2 regions of the Paraburkholderia largidicola genome follow, and region 1 is predicted to be linked to the other one. Evidence: predicted binding sites of a transcription regulator. Region 1 holds the regulator's gene; the other holds the start of a gene.
The links. The regulator HrcA, encoded in region 1, represses chaperone genes, less so after heat shock. The targets are predictions, from matches to a motif close to TTAGCACTCNNNNNNNNNGAGTGCTAA.
Positions count from the first base shown of each region.

Region 2: a site for HrcA is predicted at 5,937-5,963, ahead of rpoH (RNA polymerase sigma factor RpoH). Genes of this name have one in related genera too.

Region 1 covers NZ_AP023174.1:3,029,361-3,039,460, forward strand. The annotation lists gene PPGU16_RS13420 (RNA-binding S4 domain-containing protein) at 468-875, opposite strand; gene hemH (ferrochelatase) at 950-2,020, opposite strand; gene hrcA (heat-inducible transcriptional repressor HrcA) at 2,171-3,190, opposite strand; gene PPGU16_RS13435 (hypothetical protein) at 3,189-3,464, shown strand; gene PPGU16_RS13440 (NAD kinase) at 3,472-4,374, shown strand; gene recN (DNA repair protein RecN) at 4,463-6,130, shown strand; gene glnE (bifunctional [glutamate--ammonia ligase]-adenylyl-L-tyrosine phosphorylase/[glutamate--ammonia-ligase] adenylyltransferase) at 6,192-8,984, opposite strand; gene PPGU16_RS13455 (YhdP family protein) at 9,171-10,100, shown strand, end outside.
Region 2 covers NZ_AP023174.1:376,461-386,560, reverse strand. The annotation lists gene maiA (maleylacetoacetate isomerase) at 1-410, opposite strand, end outside; gene PPGU16_RS01700 (fumarylacetoacetate hydrolase family protein) at 445-1,143, opposite strand; gene ybiB (DNA-binding protein YbiB) at 1,382-2,350, shown strand; gene leuA (2-isopropylmalate synthase) at 2,863-4,521, shown strand; gene PPGU16_RS01685 (nuclear transport factor 2 family protein) at 4,673-5,056, opposite strand; gene PPGU16_RS01680 (acyloxyacyl hydrolase) at 5,102-5,665, opposite strand; gene rpoH (RNA polymerase sigma factor RpoH) at 6,018-6,953, shown strand; gene cydP (cytochrome oxidase putative small subunit CydP) at 7,269-7,541, shown strand; gene PPGU16_RS01665 (cytochrome ubiquinol oxidase subunit I) at 7,531-9,120, shown strand; gene cydB (cytochrome d ubiquinol oxidase subunit II) at 9,188-10,100, shown strand, end outside.

The sequences.
Region 1 (10,100 bases):
AATTAGATATGGCCAAGAAACGGCGGCAGTTTAACGGGACTCGCCCGATGGGCGTGGTGCCGATACAACATGCCGGCCGCGCATCAACGGTGCAAGTAAGGGTGCGCACGCCGTATTTCAAGGCTCCCGCCGATGCTTTTTGCACCTTGCAGGGGCCCGGAAATGCGGCGTAACAAGCAATTCGAGCGCGACATCATATTGAGATTGAGCGCGCTGCGCGAGTGTCCTAAACTCAACTAAAGCGTCCGAAAAGGCACGTTAACCCTAATCTGACGTACGGCTTACTACCAGCTGAATCGCCCGTTTCCGCTTGCAATCTCCATGGGGGAGTACCGTGAAACTGACCTTCGCTATATCGGTGGTCGCATTGGTACTCATCGCAGGCACCACGACCATCTGCATGTCCGGCGTCGTCAATGAACACACCACGGAATATGGTGGCGTTCATGCGACGATGGAACAGTTGTTCAACCCTCACGCGAAAATTTGTCGATGACACGCCGGTCGCGCTTGGTCGGCCGCCCATGCAATTCGGCGGCCGGCTCGCGATAGGTCTTGCGCCGCTCGTTCTCCTGCTGGCGCTTCTGCCTGCCCTCTTCGGTTTCCGCATAAAGCGTCTGCGCGACGCTCGCTGGCCCGCGCACGTCGCAGACGCCGAGCACCTGAATCTGCCAGACAATCCGTTCGATCTCGATCTCGACCAGATCGCCGACCCGCACATCCTTGGCCGGCTTCACCGTCGCGCCGCCGATCCGCACCCGGCCCTTCTCGACGGCATCGGTTGCCAGCGAGCGCGTCTTGAAGAAGCGCGCCGCCCACAGCCATTTGTCGATGCGCAAGCGAGCGCCCGGTTCGGTAGAAATCTTGTAGTTCATCAGTCCTTCTTCAGGCGTTTCCAGACGCCATAAGCCGATCTACGAATGCAGATTGCATGCCGGACACGAAAAACTCAGGCGACGGACGCGCTTTGCGGCGCGCTCACCTGCACCGGCCAGCCTTGCAGATGCTGCGCGACGATCTCGCCGAGCGCCGCGATCCACGCGGGCGACGCGTTCAGGCAGGGAATGGCGTGAAAAACTTTCCCGCCCGCGTGCACGAATTCGTCGCGCACTTCCATGCCGATTTCCTCGATCGTCTCCAGGCAATCTGCCGTAAAGCCCGGACAGAACACGTCCGCGCGATGCACGCCCGCCGCGCCCAGTTCCTTGAGCGTCGGCGCCGTATAAGGCTGCAGCCATTCGGCCTTGCCGAAGCGCGACTGAAACGTCACGCGACATTCCACCGTCGTGAGCCCAAGCGCATGCATCAGCAGCGACGCCGTCTGCTGGCATTGCTCGTGATACGGGTCGCCCAGATCGAGCGTGCGCTTGGGCACGCCGTGAAAGCTCAGCACCAGCTTGTCGCCCGCCGCAAAGTCCGGCCGTCCATGCGCATGCCAGTAATGGTTCACCTGCGCCGCGAGCGCCGATATATAAGCGGGATGATCCGCGTACTGGCGCACGGTGCGGATCTCCGGCTGGTTGCGCATCCGCCTGAGCGCGGCGAATGCGTCGTCGAATGCCGTGGCCGTGGTCGACGACGAATACTGCGGGTACATCGGCATCAACAGGATGCGCTCGGCGCCCGCCAGCTTCAGCTGGTTGAGCATGGCGGGAATGCCGGGCGTGCCGTAACGCATCGCGTAGTCGACGATCACCGTGTAGTCGTTCAGGTGCAGCAGATGCCGCAGCCCTTCCACCTGCTTTTCCGTATGCACGCGCAGCGGCGAGCCTTCAGGCATCCAGACGGCCGCGTATTTCTTCGCCGAGGCCACGCCGCGAAACGGCAGGATCAACAGACGCAGGATGATTTGCCACACGAACGACGGAATCTCGACCACGCGCGGATCGGACAGAAACTGCGCGAGATAGCGCCGCACGGCGCGAGGCGTCGGCGCATCGGGCGTACCGAGATTGATCAGCAACACGGCGACACGATGTGCCGCAGCATTCTGCGAGGGCCGCTCGAGGTCGAAGCGCATAGGCAAAGGGAAAGAGCCGTGCAAGCGCGCGGCACGTAATGAATCAGGAAGCCCATTATAGCGGCGCGGTCTGCCGCCGATACCTGGCCGTTCGGCCAATTGGCACGGCGAAAAACGCCGCGCATGATGTACACCATGCCGGGCTCGACGTTACCCCTGGCTGAGCGTCATCGAAAGCAGGCGCGCAGTGATGTCGACGATGGGAATCACGCGGTTGTAGGCCATGCGCGTCGGGCCGATCACGCCGAGCGTGCCGACGATCTTGCCGTTCACTTCGTACGGCGCGGTCACCACGCTCATTTCCTCGATGGGGACGAGGTTCGACTCGCCGCCAATGAAAATCTGCACGCCTTGCGCGTGGCTCGAGACGTCGAGCAACTGAAGGAGACTCGTCTTTTGATCGAATACATCGAACAGCTTGCGCAGCCGCGCCATGTCCGACGAAAGGTCGGCCACTTCGAGCAGATTGCGCTCGCCGGAAATCAGCACGGTTTCGCCCGTATCCGTGACGTCCGTGCTTGCGGTAACGGCCGCGTGCATCAGCGTGGTCATGTCGCCGCGCAGTTCGTCGATTTCTTCGCGCAGACGCAGGCGCACCTCGTCGAACGACAGGCCCGCGAAGTGCGCGTTGATGTAATTGGAGGCTTCCGTGAGCTGCGACGGCGAGAAATCGCGCTGCGTCGCCATGATGCGGTTCTGCACGTCGCCTTCCGGCGTCACGATGATCAGCAGAATGCGCTTGTCGGACAGACGCAGAAATTCGATCTGCTTGAACACATGGCTCCGGCGCGGCGTGAGGATCACACCCGCGAACTGCGACAGATTGGACAGCACGCTGGCGGCCGCTGCGACCACCTTCTGCGGCTCGCCCGGTTGCAGCGTGGTCTTCACCGCGCGCATCACGGCGTCTTCGTCGGCGGCCGACTCGACGGTGAGCATGGTGTCGACGAAAAGCCGGTAGCCTCGCGGCGTGGGAATGCGTCCCGCCGACGTATGCGGACTGATGACGAGCCCCAGCTCCTCCAGATCGGACATCACGTTGCGGATCGTCGCCGGGCTGAGTTCGAGCCCGGAGTACCGCGAGAGCGTGCGCGAGCCGACCGGCTGACCTTCGGCGATATATCGCTCGATCAGCGTTTTCAGGAGGGTTTGTGCGCGAGGATCTAGCATGGCGAAAAATTTTAGCGTAACCACCGCATGGCGGCGAGCGCGCGGCGGCACGCGGCGCGGCGGCTTGACAGCCGTGCGCGCCCTGCGCGGCACCCCGCCCGCGCACAAGCCGCTTCGCATGGATCCAGACAGTCGTCACGTCTGTCATGAGGACTTCACCATTCTAACGATAATCGGGCGAAGGCTGGCTGGCATCGCGCGGCCGTCGCGCGTCAGCCCCGACGGGCGTGGCGCCGCCTTCGACGGTTCTTTTCAGGTCGCACCTATGGTGTAATGCCGGCATGCAAGCTAACAGCCAGTTCAAGACCGTTGCGCTCGTCGGGCGCAGCAATACGCCGGGCATCGGGGAACCGCTGACCGCGCTCGCCGCGTGCATCGGGAAGCTCGGCTTCGACGTCGTGTTCGAGGCGGAAACCGCGCAGGAAATCGGCGCGTCGCAATGGCCCGCGCTGCGCCCGGCGGAGATCGGCGCGCGCGCGGACGTAGCCATCGTGCTCGGCGGCGACGGAACGATGCTGGGCATCGGCCGCCAACTGGCGCCGTACAGGACGCCGCTGATCGGCATCAACCACGGGCGGCTGGGCTTCATCACCGACATCCCGATCACCGACATGCGCGAGATCATTCCGCAGATGTTGTCGGGCACCTTCGAGCGCGAAGAGCGCACACTGCTCGAATCGCGGATCATGCGCGACGGCCAGCCCATCTACCATGCGCTCGCCTTCAACGACGTCGTGGTGAACCGTTCGGGCTTTTCGGGCATGGCGGAACTGCGCGTGTCGGTAGATGGCCGCTTCATGTACAACCAGCGCTCGGACGGGCTGATCGTCGCGACGCCGACGGGTTCGACGGCTTATGCGCTGTCGTCGCAAGGGCCGATTCTGCATCCGCAGCTGCAAGGCCTCGTGCTCGTGCCGATCGCGCCGCACGCGCTGTCGAACCGGCCTATCGTGATCCCGGACGACTCCAAGGTCAGTATTCAGATCATCTCGGGCCGCGATGTCAACGTGAACTTCGACATGCAGTCGTTCACCGCGCTCGAACTGAACGACACGATCGACGTGCGCCGCTCGCGCCACACGGTGCCTTTCCTGCATCCTGTCGGCTACAGCTATTACGCGACGCTGCGCAAGAAGCTGCACTGGAACGAGTATCCGTCGCACGAAGACGATCCACGCGACTGAATTCTCCCCGGCGCCGCCTGCTGACAAGCCCGAGCGTAACGACAACACACCACACCAACTCACGCCAGCCACGCCACACAGACGAGCCATGCTCCGCCACCTCTCGATACGCGACTTCGTCATCGTCGCCGCGCTCGACCTTGAATTCGACAGCGGCTTCACAGTCTTTTCCGGCGAAACGGGTGCCGGCAAATCCATTCTCATCGACGCGCTGGCGCTGGCGCTCGGCGCCCGCGCCGACGCGAGCGTCGTGCGCAACGGCGAGGCGCGCGCGGATATCACCGCCGAGTTCGACACGCATCCGCTCGTCGACGCATGGCTCGACGAACAGGCGCTCGCCGCCGACGAGACGGAGCACGGCAACACCGTGATGCTGCGTCGCGTGGTGGATGGCAACGGCCGCTCGCGCGCGTTCATCAACGGTACGGCGGCAACTCTCACACAACTGCGCGAAGTCGGCGAAATGCTCGTCGATATTCACGGCCAGCACGCACATCAACTGTTGATGCGGCCCGATGCGCAGCGCGAACTGTTCGACACGCACGCCGGACTGCTCGACACGAAGGCCACTGTGACCCGCGCGTGGCGCACCTGGCGCGACGCGGCGCAGGCCGTCGAGACCGCGCAGAGCAAGGACCGCGAACTGCAACTCGAACGCGAACGTCTTGCGTGGCAACTCGCGGAACTCGACAAGCTCTCGCCGCAGCCCGGCGAGTGGGAAGAGGTCAACGTCGAGCACCGGAGGCTGTCGCATTCGGCGAATCTGATCGATGGCGTGCAAGGCGCGCTGTCGGCGCTGTCCGAATCGGACGAAGCGATGCTCGGTCATCTGTCGTCCGTCATCTCGAAGGTGCGCGATCTCGCGGAGATCGATCCGGCGCTGAACGACGCCCTCGCTGCGCTCGAACCCGCTGAAATCCAGTTGCAGGAAGCCGCGTATTCGTTGAGCCACTATGCGCAGCGGCTGGAGCTCGATCCCGACCGGCTCGCCCAGGTCGAAAAGCGCCTCGACGCGCTGCATTCGGCGGCACGCAAATTCCGGCTGCAACCGGAAAACCTGCCGCAGGAACATGAAGAGCGCCGCGAGCAGCTCGCAAAGCTCGACGCCGCCGCCGACCTTGACGCGCTGCGCGCCGCCGAGGCAAAGGCGAAAGACGCGTATATCGCCGACGCAAAAGTCCTGTCAAAGGCGCGTGCGAAAGCCGCGAAGGCGCTGGGCGCCGCGGTGACAACGGGCATGCAGGAACTGTCGATGGCGGGCGGCAGCTTCGAAGTCGCGCTCGTACCGCTGCCCGACGGCGGCGCGCATGGGATGGAGCAGGTCGAATTCCGCGTCGCAGGCCACGCGGGCGTGCCGTTGCGGCCGCTGGCAAAGGTCGCCTCAGGCGGCGAACTCGCGCGTATCAGTCTTGCGCTTTCGGTGATCGCGAGCGCGGCCAGCCCGACGCCGACGCTGATCTTCGACGAAGTGGACACGGGCATCGGCGGCGGTGTCGCGGAAGTGGTCGGGCGTCTGTTGCACCAGCTCGGCGAGCAGCGCCAGGTGCTATGCGTGACGCACCTGCCGCAAGTCGCGGCGCGCGGCGATCACCACTTTCAGGTCGCGAAGAGCAGCAAGGGCAAGAACGGCACGGTCAGCACGGTGACGTCGCTGGACAAGACGAGCCGAATCGAAGAAGTCGCGCGCATGCTGGGTGGTCTGGAAATCACGGCCACCACACGCAAGCACGCGAAGGAAATGCTCACGACGGCGTAAAGCGCCCGTCACGGCGCGGCGCGAAACTTAACGCTCCGCGCCGCCTCGCAACGTCATCCAGTCATCCGAACACCCGCCGCCAAAGCCGTAGCACGGCCTCGCGTTCGTTCCCGACGGCGTGTGGCTCGACGCGAGCCTTCTCCATGCCGTCGAGCCGCAGCTTGTGCTGCAGCTTCCGATACGTTCGATACGCCGCGCCCACGGTATCGGCTTCTTCGCCGCTCATCAGCCCGAAGCGCGACACCTCGCGCAGCAGCGCGATGTTGCCGGTATTGCGGATCAGTTCGGGATCGCGCGCCGCGTGCAGCAGCACCCAGTACTGCACGGTGAACTCGATGTCGACCATGCCGCCACGGTCGTGCTTCAGATCGAACAGCTCGGTGCGGTTCGGATGGCCTTCCTCGACGCGCCGGCGCATGTCGACGATCTCGGCGGCGAGCGACGCGGCTTCGCGCGGCGTCGTCAGCACCTGTTCGCGGATCGCCTCGAACTGCGCGCCGACGGCGGGATCGCCCGCGCAGTAACGGGCGCGCGTCAGCGCCTGGTGCTCCCAGACCCACGCGGTGTTGGCGGCGTCGCCCTCGCGCAGTTGATAACGGCGGAATGCGTCGAGATCGGTCACGAGCAGGCCCGATTCGCCGTTCGGACGCAGCCGCAAGTCGACGTCGAACAGCGTGCCCGCGCCCGTCGCCGTCGTGAGCCACGTGATCAGGCGGCGCGTGAAGGTGGCGTAGATGTCCGACGCGTTGTCGTCGGAATCGTCGTACAGGAAGATCAGGTCGAGGTCCGACGCGTAGCCAAGCTCCTTTCCGCCCAGCTTGCCGTACGCGATGATCGCAAAGCGCGGCACCGCGCGATGGCGCTTGGCCAACTGGTTCCAGACGGCCTCGATGGTCACGTCGAGCACGGCATCCGCGAGTTCGGACAAGCGGTCGCTGACGTGCTCGACGCTCAGTTTTCCCGCCAGATCGATCAGCAAAATACGGAACACCTCGGCCTGATGCGCGTGACGCAGCAGATCCATCTGCTGCTCGACGCCATCGGCGGCTGCGAGGCGCGTGCGCAACGTGCGCTTGAACTCCGGCCAGTCAAACGGGCTCGCCATGGCTTCATCGTCGAGCAGTTCGTCGAGCAGCTGTGGATGTCGGATCAGGTAGCCGGCCGCCCAGCGCGACGCGCCCAGCACCGACAGCACGCGATGCAGCGCCTGCGGATATTCAGTCAGCAGCGCCAGATAGGCGCCGCGCCGCCCGATGGCTTCGAGCAGATCGAACAGGCGCGCGAGAATATCGCCGCGCCGCTCGGCCGGCTCCAGCGTGTGCGCAGCTTCGAGCGCGCGCTGCGCAACGATGTCGAAGCGCTGGCGGCTGCGCTCCGCAAGCCCCGCGTAGCGCGACGACTGCCACACAGCCTTCAGCCGCGTCAGCAACTCCGCCGGATGATCGATGCCGAGCTCGACGAGCCGCGCGGCGAGCGCCTCGTCGGCGCTGTCGTCGGCGAGCGCGCTGCTCCAGACCCACACAGCCGCGCCGTCTTCGCGCGCGCCGCAGCCACCCTGGCCGCTCACCTTGTCGGCGAATATCTGGTCGAACTGCTGCTCGACCAGTTCGCGATGCGCTTCGAGCTTCGTCATCAGCGACGCGTAATCGTCGAAACCCATCGCCTTGGCGAGATGCGCGCGCTCGGTCGGATCGACGGGCATTGCGTGGGTTTGCGCGTCGTTTCGATACTGCAGACGGTGTTCGAGGTCGCGCAGAAACAGATACGCGCTCGTCAGATCCGCGCACACGCCCGGCGAAATGAGTCCGCGCGCCGCCGCGTGGCGCAGCACGACGAGCGTCGGGCGCACGCGAAAGCCCGCGTCCTGGCCGCCGCGTATCAGCTGGAACACCTGCGCGCTGAATTCGATTTCGCGGATGCCGCCGCGGCCGAGCTTGATGTCATCCGCCTTGTCGGGGCGCATCGACGCGCGCCGCTGCGCCTCCTGGCGAATCTGCAGATGCAGCGAACGGATCGCGCTGATCACGCCGAAGTCCAGATAGCGCCGGTAGATGAACGGCTTCACGATCGCATCGAGCTGCTTCGACAGCCGGCGCGCCGAATCGCTGGCGTGCTCGGACACGACGCGGCCCTTGATCCACGCGTAGCGTTCCCACTCGCGGCCCTGCACATAGAAATATTCTTCGAGCATGCCGAGACTGCACACCAGCGGCCCCGAATCGCCGTTCGGCCGCAGCCGCATGTCGACGCGAAACACGTAGCCGTCCGCCGTCACTTCGGCGAGCGCCGCGATCAGCCGCTTGCCGAGGCGCGTGAAGAAGTCCTGGGTGGCGATCGGCGAGCGCTGGCCGCCCGTCGTCTCGCCGTCGTCCTCATAGACGAAGATCAGATCGATATCGGATGACACATTCAGCTCGCGCCCGCCCAGCTTGCCCATGCCGACCACGCCGAGCGACAGCCGTTCGCCCTGCGAGCCGCGCGGCTCGCCATACAGCGCCTGGAGATCAGCGCTGACCACGGCCATCGCGCGCTGGACGGTCGCTTCGGCGAGATCGGTCATCGTGCCCGTCACTTCCGCCACGTCGGCCGCGCCGGACAGGTCGCGCTCCATCACGGCGCAGAACACTTCCGCGCGAAGCTGGCGCAGCGCCTTTTTCAGCGCGTCTTCGGAGAGATGCGAATCGGGCGTCGCGCGCAGCGCGTTCGTCAGCGCGTCGAGACGCTCGTCGATCCGCTCGCGGCTGATGGGCGCCGCGGCCAGCGCCGCGACGCGCGACGCGAGACCGTCGTGCGCCGCATAGGCACGCGACGCGTAGTGCGAATAGCTGGAACTCAACAGGGATGGTTCGGTCATCAAGTATCGGGCTCGCTGGTTGCTAGATTTTCTGCTCCGGGTTGCCGCAGCGGCAGTTTGCACAAGCTGCCGACACCCCGTGTGGCCTTGTCCACACTGGCCGTACCTTATGTCCGTCGCCGCTGGCCCGTGTGATACATTTCGTGGTTAGACCGCAAAACTAACATACGCCTACCCCGTCGCAGCATGTCCGAGCGAAACTCATCCGCCGACCCGCACGAAGCTGGACGCGTCAAGCCCGTAGGCGGACACGATCACGCAGTGCTGCGGCACACTCTGCGGGTCCTGCTCGGCATCGCGCTGTTCCTCTATTTCGTTGTCGTGCTGGCCGTGCTTGGCCTGCGCTACATCGTGCTGCCGCACGCCGATTCGTTCCGGCCGAGAATCGAGGCCGCCGTCTCCGAAAAGATTCACGCACAACTCAGGATCGGCAAGATCGCGCCGCACTGGACGGGCTTCCAGCCCGGCCTCGAAGTCACCAACGTCACCATCACCAACCGCGACGGCAAGGTCGCGCTGAACATTCCGCATGCAAGCGCGACCGTGTCGTGGTCGTCCGTCTGGAAGCTCGCGCCGATCCTGTCGAGCGTGATCGTCGACAAGCCCGATCTGCTGATCGAGCGCGAGACGGACGGCTCGTTGACCGTGGCGGGCGTGATGGTGCCGACCACGCATTCGGGCAACGACACGTTCAGCACATGGCTGCTGCGCCAGGAGGCGATGATCCTGCGCGGTGGCACGCTGCGCTGGCACGACGCGCGCCGCGACGCGCCCGAGATCGCGCTGCAGGACATTCGCCTGGCGATCCTCAGCGACGGCTACGATCACCGGCTCGCGCTGCAGGCGCCGCCCGACGGCAAGCTGCTGTTCGGTCCGCTCGACTTTCGCGCGCACTTCCGGCACGCGCGCCTCGCGGCGATGGGCAAGCCGATCAACTGGACGGGCGAGGCCTATATTTCGGCCGGTCCCGTCGATCTGCCCACACTTGCCCGCTACATGGATTTCCCGATCGAAACCTATGCGGGCCGCGTCGACAACGCGATCTGGCTGCAGTTCGCTCAGGGCCGCGTGCGCTCGGCATCGGGCGAACTGTCGGGCAATAACATCGCGCTGCGC
Region 2 (10,100 bases), 1.1 Mb from region 1:
CTGATCCAGTGGCGATACCACGCGTCCTTCACCTCGTCGTTCACACCCACTGTGCGCTTCAGATACTTCAGCACGCGCAGATTGTTCAACGGATGAATCTCGCACGCGAGCTGCTGAACGATCGAGCGGACATACGCGCGATCGATCGGCTTCGACGGCAGCAGCGGCGGCTCGGGATGCGTCTCGTCGAGATACTCGACGATCGCGAGCGACTGCGTGATCACATGGTCGCCGTCCACCAGCGTGGGAACGACGGCATCGTGATTGAGCTCGCGATATTCGGGCTTGAACTGCTCACCGCCGTCGCGCAGCAGGTGCACGGGCATGTACTCGTACGACAGGTTCTTCAGGTTCAGCGCGATGCGCACGCGATACGACGCCGAACTGCGAAAGTAGCTGTACAGCTTCATTGTGTTTTGCTCCCCCTGAATGTCGCCAGCGACGTCAGACGACGCGCACGCTGAACTCACCCAGCCCGTCCACGCCGCCCTTCATCAGATCGCCCTGCACGATTGCGCCGACACCTTCCGGCGTGCCCGTGAAAATCAGGTCGCCCGGTTGCAGTTCGAACAGCGTCGACAGATACGCGATCGTCTCGGCGACGGACCAGATCAGTTGCGACACGTCCGAACGCTGCTTTTCCTCACCGTTGACGGTGAGCCAGATCGCGCCCTTGCCGACGTGACCGACTTTCGAAACAGGATGAATCGGGCCGAGCGGCGCCGAATGATCGAAGCCCTTTGCGGTGTCCCAAGGACGGCCCAGCTTTTTCGCTTCCGCCTGCAGGTCGCGGCGGGTCATGTCGAGACCAAGCGCGTAGCCGTAGACGTGGTCGAGCGCATTGTCGGCGGAGATGTTCTTGCCAGCCTTGCCGATTGCCGCGACCAGTTCCATCTCGAAGTGCACGTTCTTCGACTGCGCCGGATACGGAAATTCTCCCGTTGCGCCCGGCGCGACATACAGCACGGCGTCGGCTGGTTTAGCAAAGAAGAACGGCGGTTCGCGGTCGGGATCATGGCCCATTTCGCGCGCGTGCGCCTCGTAATTGCGGCCGACGCAGTAAATGCGGCGCACCGCGAATTTATCGTCCGTTCCGACGACTGGCACTGCCGTCACCGGCGCTGGCGCAAACACGTAACCCATTCCGTTCTCCGTCTTTTGTTGGACCGCTCTGATGCGGCGAAGCATTGAGTGTAACGCGGCGCCGTTTCCCGCGTAGCCTGGCCGAACGGCCAGGTGGCGCGCGCTGAAGCCGTCCCGTAAGGTTCGCGACAGGCCGTCAATTCACTCGCGTTTTGCACGCGCACCCGGCGTGCGATACTCGAAAGGAATCAGGCACGTCGCAGCGGCGGCCGCCGTCCCCAGAACACCGATTTCCCCAATGACCGATCTCACCGACACCACTCCCTTTCCCTGCGCCCGATTCATCAAGGAAATCGGCCGCGGTCCCAACGGCGCGCGCGCGCTCACGCCGGAGGACACGCACGCGCTCTACAGCGCGATGCTCGACGGCCGCGTTTCCGACCTGGAACTCGGTGCGATCCTGCTGGCGTACCGCGTGAAAGGCGAATCCGCCGACGAGCTGGCCGCGATGCTCGCAGCCGCCCACGCTTCGTTCGAGCCCGTCGCGGTGAAGCACGATGCGTATCAAGCCGTGTCGATCCCGAGCTACAACGGCGCGCGCAAGCAGCCCAACCTCGTGCCGCTGCTGGCGCTGCTGCTCGCGCGCGAAGGCGTGCCGGTGCTGGTGCACGGGGTGACGGAAGATCCGGGCCGCGTGACGAGCGCCGAAATCTTTGCGCATCTGAACCTCGCGCCCGCGCAGACGCACGCGGATATCGAAACGAGCCTCGCCAATCAGCGGCTCGCGTTCGCGCCCATCGGAACACTCGCGCCGAAGCTGGCGCGGCTGCTATCGCTGCGTCGAAGAATGGGTGTGCGCAATTCGACGCACACGCTCGTGAAGATTCTGCAGCCTTTCGCGCCGGCGGGGTTGCGGCTCGTGAACTACACGCATCCGCCTTATCGCGAAAGCCTGACTCAGCTGTTCGTCTCGCATCCCGCCATGGCGGTCGGCGGCGCGCTGCTCGCGCGCGGCACCGAAGGCGAGGCCGTCGCCGACACGCGCCGCCAGGTTCAGATCGACTGGCTGCATGACGGCATCTGCGAGACACGCATCTCGGCCGAGCGCTCGTCGCCGGATGCGCCCGAGGTCGACTTGCCCGAAGGCCGCGACGCGCCGACCACGGCGGCGTGGATCGCCGCCGTGCTGAACGGCGAAGCGCCCGTGCCGGCCGCGATCACGCGCCAGGTCGAGCTGATCGTCGAGATCGCGCAGAAGGCCGCCTGACAAGGGCCGACAGCCGTCCGGCTTGCCTCGGCGAACGCTCTCGCGAACGCATCGCAGCAAATAGCGGGTTGACAGGCCACTGCCGCCTCGCTTATCTTGTAAAGATGCGTTCCATTCCGAACACCCTCCGAATTACCCTCGGCCGCCTAGCGCGGCCCCTATCGCTACGTCTAGCCTAAGCAAGACGTAGCGCCGTACGCAGTCGCCACAGCGACTCGCGGCGGTCCTCCAGAGCAGTTCCTGTTTCACCCCAGTCCGTAGTTCCTTCAAAACCTGTAGTCGCCTGTGTTCGTCCGTTATCCATCGGACGAATCGCGAGGGTCAAATGCACGTTGCATGGGCTTCCGTTCCGTTCATTGCTTTCGTCATCGTTCCGATGACGCTGTTTGTTCGCGCCCGTTCGTTGCTCCCGCTAGCGCCCGGCTCGCGGGACGTGCATCTGTGGCAGCCCGCCAGCCGCTCGACGCCACCTCACCCAGCACACGACTAGACGAATCGAACGAGGCCTCAACATGTTGCGCAACCCTGCCGAGAAGTACCGCCCTTTCCCCACCGTCCGTTTGACCGGCCGCAAGTGGCCCACCCGCACGATCGAGCGCGCGCCGATCTGGATGAGCACTGATTTGCGCGACGGCAACCAGTCGCTGATCGAGCCGATGAGCATCGCTCAGAAGACCGAGTTCTTCGAGATGCTTGTGGCGATCGGTTTCAAGGAGATCGAAGTCGGTTTTCCGTCGGCGTCGCAAACCGACTTCGATTTCGTCCGCAAGCTGATCGACGAAAAACGCATTCCCGACGACGTGACCATCGAAGTGCTCGTGCAGTCGCGCGCCGACCTGATTGCGCGCACGTTCGAGGCGCTCGAAGGTGTGCCGCGCGCGATCGTCCATCTCTACAACGCGATCGCGCCGTCGTTCCGCAAGATCGTGTTCGGGCTGTCGCAGGAACAGGTGAAGGCGCTCGCAGTGGAAGGCACCCGCATCATTCGCGAGCATGCCGACGCCCGTCCGCAGACGCACTGGACTTACCAGTATTCGCCCGAAACCTTCAGCATGACCGAGTTGCCGTTCGCGCGCGAAGTCTGCGACGCCGTCGCGCAGACGTGGCGTCCGACGCGCGATCACAAGATGATCGTGAACCTGCCCGCTACGGTCGAAGCCGCGACGCCGAACGTGTACGCCGACCAGATCGAGTGGATGGACCGCAATCTCGGCTATCGCGACAGCATCGTGTTGTCCGTGCATCCGCATAACGATCGCGGCACGGCCGTCGCCGCCGCGGAACTCGCGCTGATGGCGGGCGCGGACCGTATCGAAGGATGTTTGTTCGGCAATGGCGAGCGCACGGGCAACGTCGATATCGTGACCCTCGCGATGAACCTCTACACGCAGGGTATCGACCCCGGCCTCGATTTCTCGGACATCGACGCCGTGCGTCGCGTGGTCGAGCGCTGCAACCAGATTCCTGTGCACCCGCGTCATCCGTATGCAGGCGATCTCGTCTACACGGCGTTCTCCGGCTCGCATCAGGACGCGATCCGCAAGGGCTTCGCGCAGCAAAAGCCGGACGCCGTCTGGGAAGTGCCGTATCTGCCCATCGATCCCGCCGACGTCGGCCGCAGCTACGACGCCGTGATTCGCGTGAACAGCCAGTCCGGCAAGGGCGGCGCGACGTATCTGGTCGAGCGCGGCATGGGCTTCGCGCTGCCACGGCGGGTGCAGATCGAATTCAGCCACGCAGTGCAATCGGTGGCGGATCAGTCGGGCGAGGAAGTGACGGGCGACGCAATCTGCGCGCTCTTTGCCCGCGAATACTTCGAGGCGGACGGCCCGGCGCAGCGCGTGAACGGATCGACGGTGCGCTGGAACAAGCGCGAGATCGCCGTTCCCGCGACGGCGGCAGCGAGCGTCGATGGCCACGAAGCGTATGCGAAGGCGGTTGCGCAGGAAATGGCCGGGGCTTCGAAGCAAACCATCGAAATCACGTCGTTCGAGACCGCGCGCACCACCGACGGCCGCACAGTGGTATTCGTCGCCAGCCGCGTCGGCGAGCAGCCGATGCGTCACGGCATAGGCGTAGCGGAAGACGAGATGACGGCCGTCGTCGATGCCGTCGTCAGCGGCGTCAATCGCGCCGGTTGGGCGGCTGTCGACCGCCGCGTCGCGGCGTAACGGCAAGACGTCACGTAACGGCAAACGGGGCAGGACGAAGCGAACAGGAAGACCGCAGAAGCGCAAACGCGGGCGATTCAACCATCGCCCGCGCGCACGGACCGCTCACGAGGCGGCTACCGTCAGACGAAGAGTGAAGGCGCGATCCGCGTCACTCGATTGCGCAACGCGTCGCCTGCCACGCGATCAGCTGCCATTTGCCGTCTTCCTGGGCCTGAATCGCCATGTAAGCGATCGGAAAGAGCAGCGCGCCGCTATTCGCTTCCATCTCGATCAGCGCGCGCCCGGTGACGACGCAGGTCTCGCGTCCGACAGGCAGCACGTCCTGCGACTGCACCTCGATCTGGCGATAGCGGCGGCGCCCGGCCGTGATGGCGTCGATGAACTGCTGCTTCGACTCGCGCTTGCCGTTCGTGTGGACGTAAATGACGTTGTCCGACAGCAGCGCGTCGAGCCGCTGTCCGTTTCCTTCCACCATCGCCCGAAAGCGATCGCGCTCAAGCCCGCGAATCGCTTCGATCACTTTTGCCGGCATCGCGTTCGCCCCTATCGACGACGGCGCCGATACCGGCAGCGGTCGTCAGAAGTTGTACTGCACGTAAATCTGCTGGAAATTTATACCAGGATTCGGCTCTTTGATACTTGCATTGGAGACGTGCTGAAAGCGGTAGCCAAACTGGTACTGCTGATGCGAGCCGAATTGCGCGCCGACGCCCACCATATCGGCGAACTGGAAGGCGGTACTGAGCGTGTAGTCCGACGAGATGCGCGGATGGGTCAAAATCCGCACTCCGACACCCGCCTCGATGAACGGGCGGATCGCCCCCGAGCTTTTGATGAACCGCACGACCGGCGTGACGCCGAATTCGCCGATATTGTCGTGAACGTTGCCTTCGTCCGTGTGCCACCACGCGGCATGCGCCTCGCCGACCAGCGCGAAATGCCAGCCGCCGATTTCCCACCAGGTCAGATTGGGGTCCCAGACGAAGCCTAGGTCGAGTTTGCGTACGTGGTGATCGGCGAGACCGCCCGCAATCTGAACGCCGAACTGGTCCGCCGAGGCCAAGCCCGACGCGCAGAGAAGCGCTGCAGCGACAGCACATTTGAGTGCCAGATTAAACGAAGCGTTGTTCTTTTTTTCCATCGTGCGTCCACCGGATGCGGGGTTTAGCAAGGGACATCGTTGCCGCGACATTCTAGAGACAGAAGCAACTATCGGACCCTTTAATAACAACTGAAAACTCGCAAATCACTGCTTCTGTTTCCGAAAAAATCTTACCCACGATTGCAGAATCTTGCTGCCGCCGAGGAATGCTAAGCGTTCGGTACCAAACCCGCAGATGAGGTACGATGCTATTGAACGTGCATTTTCGATAGGAAAGAGGGAACTTGCATGCCCCTATGGCTTCTAAGTATTAGCACTCGGGAAATGAGAGTGCTAACATCCATCGTGGTCCGCTTTGGCGGACATTTGTCTGAATAAAGGAGTTTGCTACGTGAGCAACACACTGACCCTTCCGAGTACTCTGAGCCCGTCGTCGGCTAAGGCCGCTCCGGCAGGTGCACTGGCGCTCTCGCACGCTTCTCTTCTGCCCGGCCAGCTGGGCAACATCGACGCCTACATCCAGGCCGTAAACCGGATTCCGATGCTGACGCCGGCAGAAGAGCGCCAGTACGCCACCGAGTACCGCGAGCAGAACAATCTCGACTCGGCGCGCAAGCTGGTCCTGTCGCACTTGCGACTGGTCGTGTCGATCGCGCGTAATTACCTCGGCTATGGCCTGCCGCACGCCGACCTGATCCAGGAAGGCAACATCGGCCTGATGAAGGCCGTAAAGCGCTTCGACCCGACGCAGAACGTGCGCCTCGTGTCTTATGCAATGCACTGGATCAAGGCCGAAATCCACGAGTACATCCTGCGCAACTGGCGCATGGTGAAAGTGGCGACGACCAAGGCGCAACGCAAGCTGTTCTTCAACCTGCGCAGTCACAAGCAAGGGTTGCAGTCGTTCACGCCGGACGAGATCGAGGGCCTGGCGAAAGAACTGAACGTGAAGCGCGAGGAAGTGGCCGAGATGGAAACGCGGCTGTCGGGCGGCGATATCGCGCTCGAAGGCCAGGTCGAAGACGGCGAAGAAGCGTTCGCGCCGATCGCCTATCTCGCCGACTCGCACAGCGAGCCGACGGCCGTGCTGGCCGCGCGTCAACGTGACCGTCTGCAGAGCGACGGCATCGCGAGCGCGCTGGAGTCGCTCGATCCGCGCAGCCGACGCATCATCGAAGCACGCTGGCTGCAGGTGGAAGACGACGGCTCGGGCGGTTCGACGCTGCACGAACTGGCCGACGAGTTCGGTGTATCGGCCGAGCGGATTCGCCAGATCGAAACCAGTGCGATGAAGAAGATGCGCACCGCGCTGGCCGAGTACGCGTAACCTCAGAGAAGCAGCGGGCGCGCGCCAGTCACTGGCCACACGCGTTTCTGACAGAACCCTGCCCTTCGCAAGAAGGCAGGGTTTTTTATTGCGCGTCGTCAAATATTGCGCAGATACGCGTCATTGTCGAGACATTGCCTTGACCTCGCGCAGAGCGTGACTTATTAGTGATAAAGCCGGACGCGCCGCGCGACACGATGACGCGGGCCCGTCCGACAGGCCGTTCCTACAATGGTTATGCACGCGCCAGTGCCGCGAGGTAATGCGCACTGGGTCTGGCCGGGTCACCCGGCGCGATGTCGTTGCGGATCGAACATGGCCATCACGCTCAATCACAGGAATGCCACACGCCGCACGCTCGCCAGCCGCATCGTCGCGTGGGCTCGCGGTCCGACCTTTGCGCGCGACATCCTGATCGTGCTCGCGATCAAATTCGCGCTTCTGTTCGCGCTCAAGTTCGCGTTCTTCAATCATCCGCAGGCGCAAAACATGTCGCTCCCGCCTGCTCAGGTCGCCCAGGCGCTGCTGTCGGTGCCGGCGTCCGCCTCACCGCCGCCTTCGACTCGAGGTCTCAACCATGCCCGCTAGCGACGTCGTCGATCTCTCTCGCCTGCAATTCGCCGTCACCGCGCTGTATCACTTCCTGTTCGTGCCGCTGACGCTCGGGCTGTCGTGGCTGCTGGTCATCATGGAAAGCGTCTACGTGATGACGGGCAAACCGATCTACAAGGACATGACGCAGTTCTGGGGCAAGCTGTTCGGCATCAACTTCGCGATGGGCGTCACCACGGGCCTCACGCTGGAGTTCCAGTTCGGCACCAACTGGTCGTACTACTCGCACTATGTCGGCGATATTTTCGGCGTGCCGCTGGCCGTCGAAGGGCTGATGGCGTTCTTTCTGGAGTCGACCTTCGTCGGGCTGTTCTTCTTCGGCTGGAACCGGCTGTCACGCATCCAGCATCTGATGGTCACGTTTCTCGTCGCGCTCGGCTCGAACCTGTCCGCGCTGTGGATCCTGATTGCGAACGGCTGGATGAACAACCCGGTCGGCGCCGAGTTCAACTACGAAACGATGCGCATGGAGTTGTCGAGTATCTTCGCCGTGATCTTCAATCCTGTCGCGCAGGTGAAGTTCGTGCATACGGTGTCGGCGGGCTATGTGACGGCGTCGATGTTCGTGCTCGGGTTGTCGTCGTGGTATCTGCTCAAGCGCCGCGACATCGACTTCGCGCTGCGCTCGTTCGCCGTGGCGGCAGGCTTCGGTCTGGCGTCCACCTTGTGCGTGATCGTGCTCGGCGACGAATCGGGCTACACCACAGGCGAAGTGCAGCAGATGAAACTCGCTGCGATCGAATCCGAATGGGAGACCGCGCCCCCGCCCGCGCCATTTACGATTGTCGGCATTCCGAGCCAGCAGGAAGAACGCACGGATTACGCGTTGCGCGTGCCGTACGCGCTTGGCATCATCGCGACACGTTCGCTCGACGAACCTGTGGTCGGCCTGAAAGAACTGATGGCGCGCAACGAGACGCGCATCCGCAACGGCATGCTCGCGTACGACGCGCTGCAGAAGATCAAGCAAGGCGACGCGAGCGACGCAACGCACGCCGCCTTCGACCAGCACAAGCGGGACCTCGGCTACGGCCTGTTGCTCAAGCAGTTCACCCCCAACGTCACCGACGCCTCCGCCGAGCAGATCAAACAGGCCGCGAAGAAAACCGTGCCGCCCGTGCTGCCCGTGTTCTGGTCGTTCCGGCTGATGGTCGGCCTCGGCATCCTGTTCCTCGCGACCTTCGTGCTCGCGTTCTTCTTCTGCGCGCAACGCTCGCTGCTGCGCGGCAGCCGCCGCTGGTTCCTGCGCTGGGCCGTGTGGGCGATTCCGCTGCCGTGGCTCGCGGCGGAATTCGGCTGGATCGTCGCGGAAGTCGGGCGCCAGCCGTGGACCATCGCGGGCATCCTGCCGACTTCGCTGTCGGCGTCGAGCCTGACGGCAGGCGATCTGTATCTAAGCCTCGCGGGCTTCGTCGTGTTCTACACCGCGCTCTTCATCATCGAGATCACGCTGATGTTCAAGTACGCGCGGCTTGGGCCTTCGTCGCTGCATACGGGACGCTATCACCACGAGCAAACCGCGAAGCCTGCCGTCGGCGCGAACACGGCGGCATGAGCGGGTTCGACAGCGGTATCGACAGCAACACCCTTGCCGTCGCACGAAAACACGAGGAAACATCGCTATGGACTACGCAACCCTCAAAGTGATCTGGTGGGTGCTCGTCGGTGTGCTGCTGATCGGCTTCGCGCTCACCGACGGCTTCGACATGGGCGCAGCGATCCTGCTGCCGTTCATCGGCAAGACGGACGCGGAGCGGCGCGTCGTCGTGAACACGGTCGGCGCGACGTGGGAAGGCAACCAGGTCTGGCTGATCACCGCAGGCGGCGCGATGTTCGCCGCGTGGCCGCTGGTGTATGCCGCATCCTTCTCGGGCTTTTACTTCGCGATGCTGCTCGTGCTGTTCGCGCTGTTCTTCCGCCCGGTCGGCTTCGACTATCGCGGCAAGCGCGACGACCCGCGCTGGCGCACCGCGTGGGACTGGGCGCTGTTCGTCGGCGGCTTCGTGCCGGCGCTGGTGTTCGGCGTCGCGTTCGGCAATCTGCTGCAAGGCGTGCCGTTCCAGTTCGATCAGGATCTGCGCGTCACCTATCACGGCAGCTTCTTCGAACTGCTCAATCCGTTCGCGCTGCTGTGCGGCGTGGTGAGCGTAGCGATGCTGGTCGCGCACGGCGCGGCGTTCGTCAAGATGAAGGCGGACGGCGTCGTCGCGCGGCGCGCGTCGGTTGCGCTGCGCATTGCGTCGCTGGTCGCGGTCGCGCTGTTTCTGATCGGCGGCGTGCTGGTCGCGACGCTGATCGGCGGCTATCAGATCACCGAGCCCGCGCCGTTCGATACCGTCGCGAATCCGCTGCTGAAAAACGTGATCGGTGCGCCGGGCCTGTGGCTCACCAACTACGCGACGTATCCGTGGATGGTCGCGGCGCCCGTCGCGGGTGTTGTCGGCGGCGTGCTCGCGCTCCTGCTGGCAAGCTCGCGCTTCGAGCGCAGCGCCTTTCTGTCGACGTCGCTGATGGTGATCGGCGTGATCCTGACGG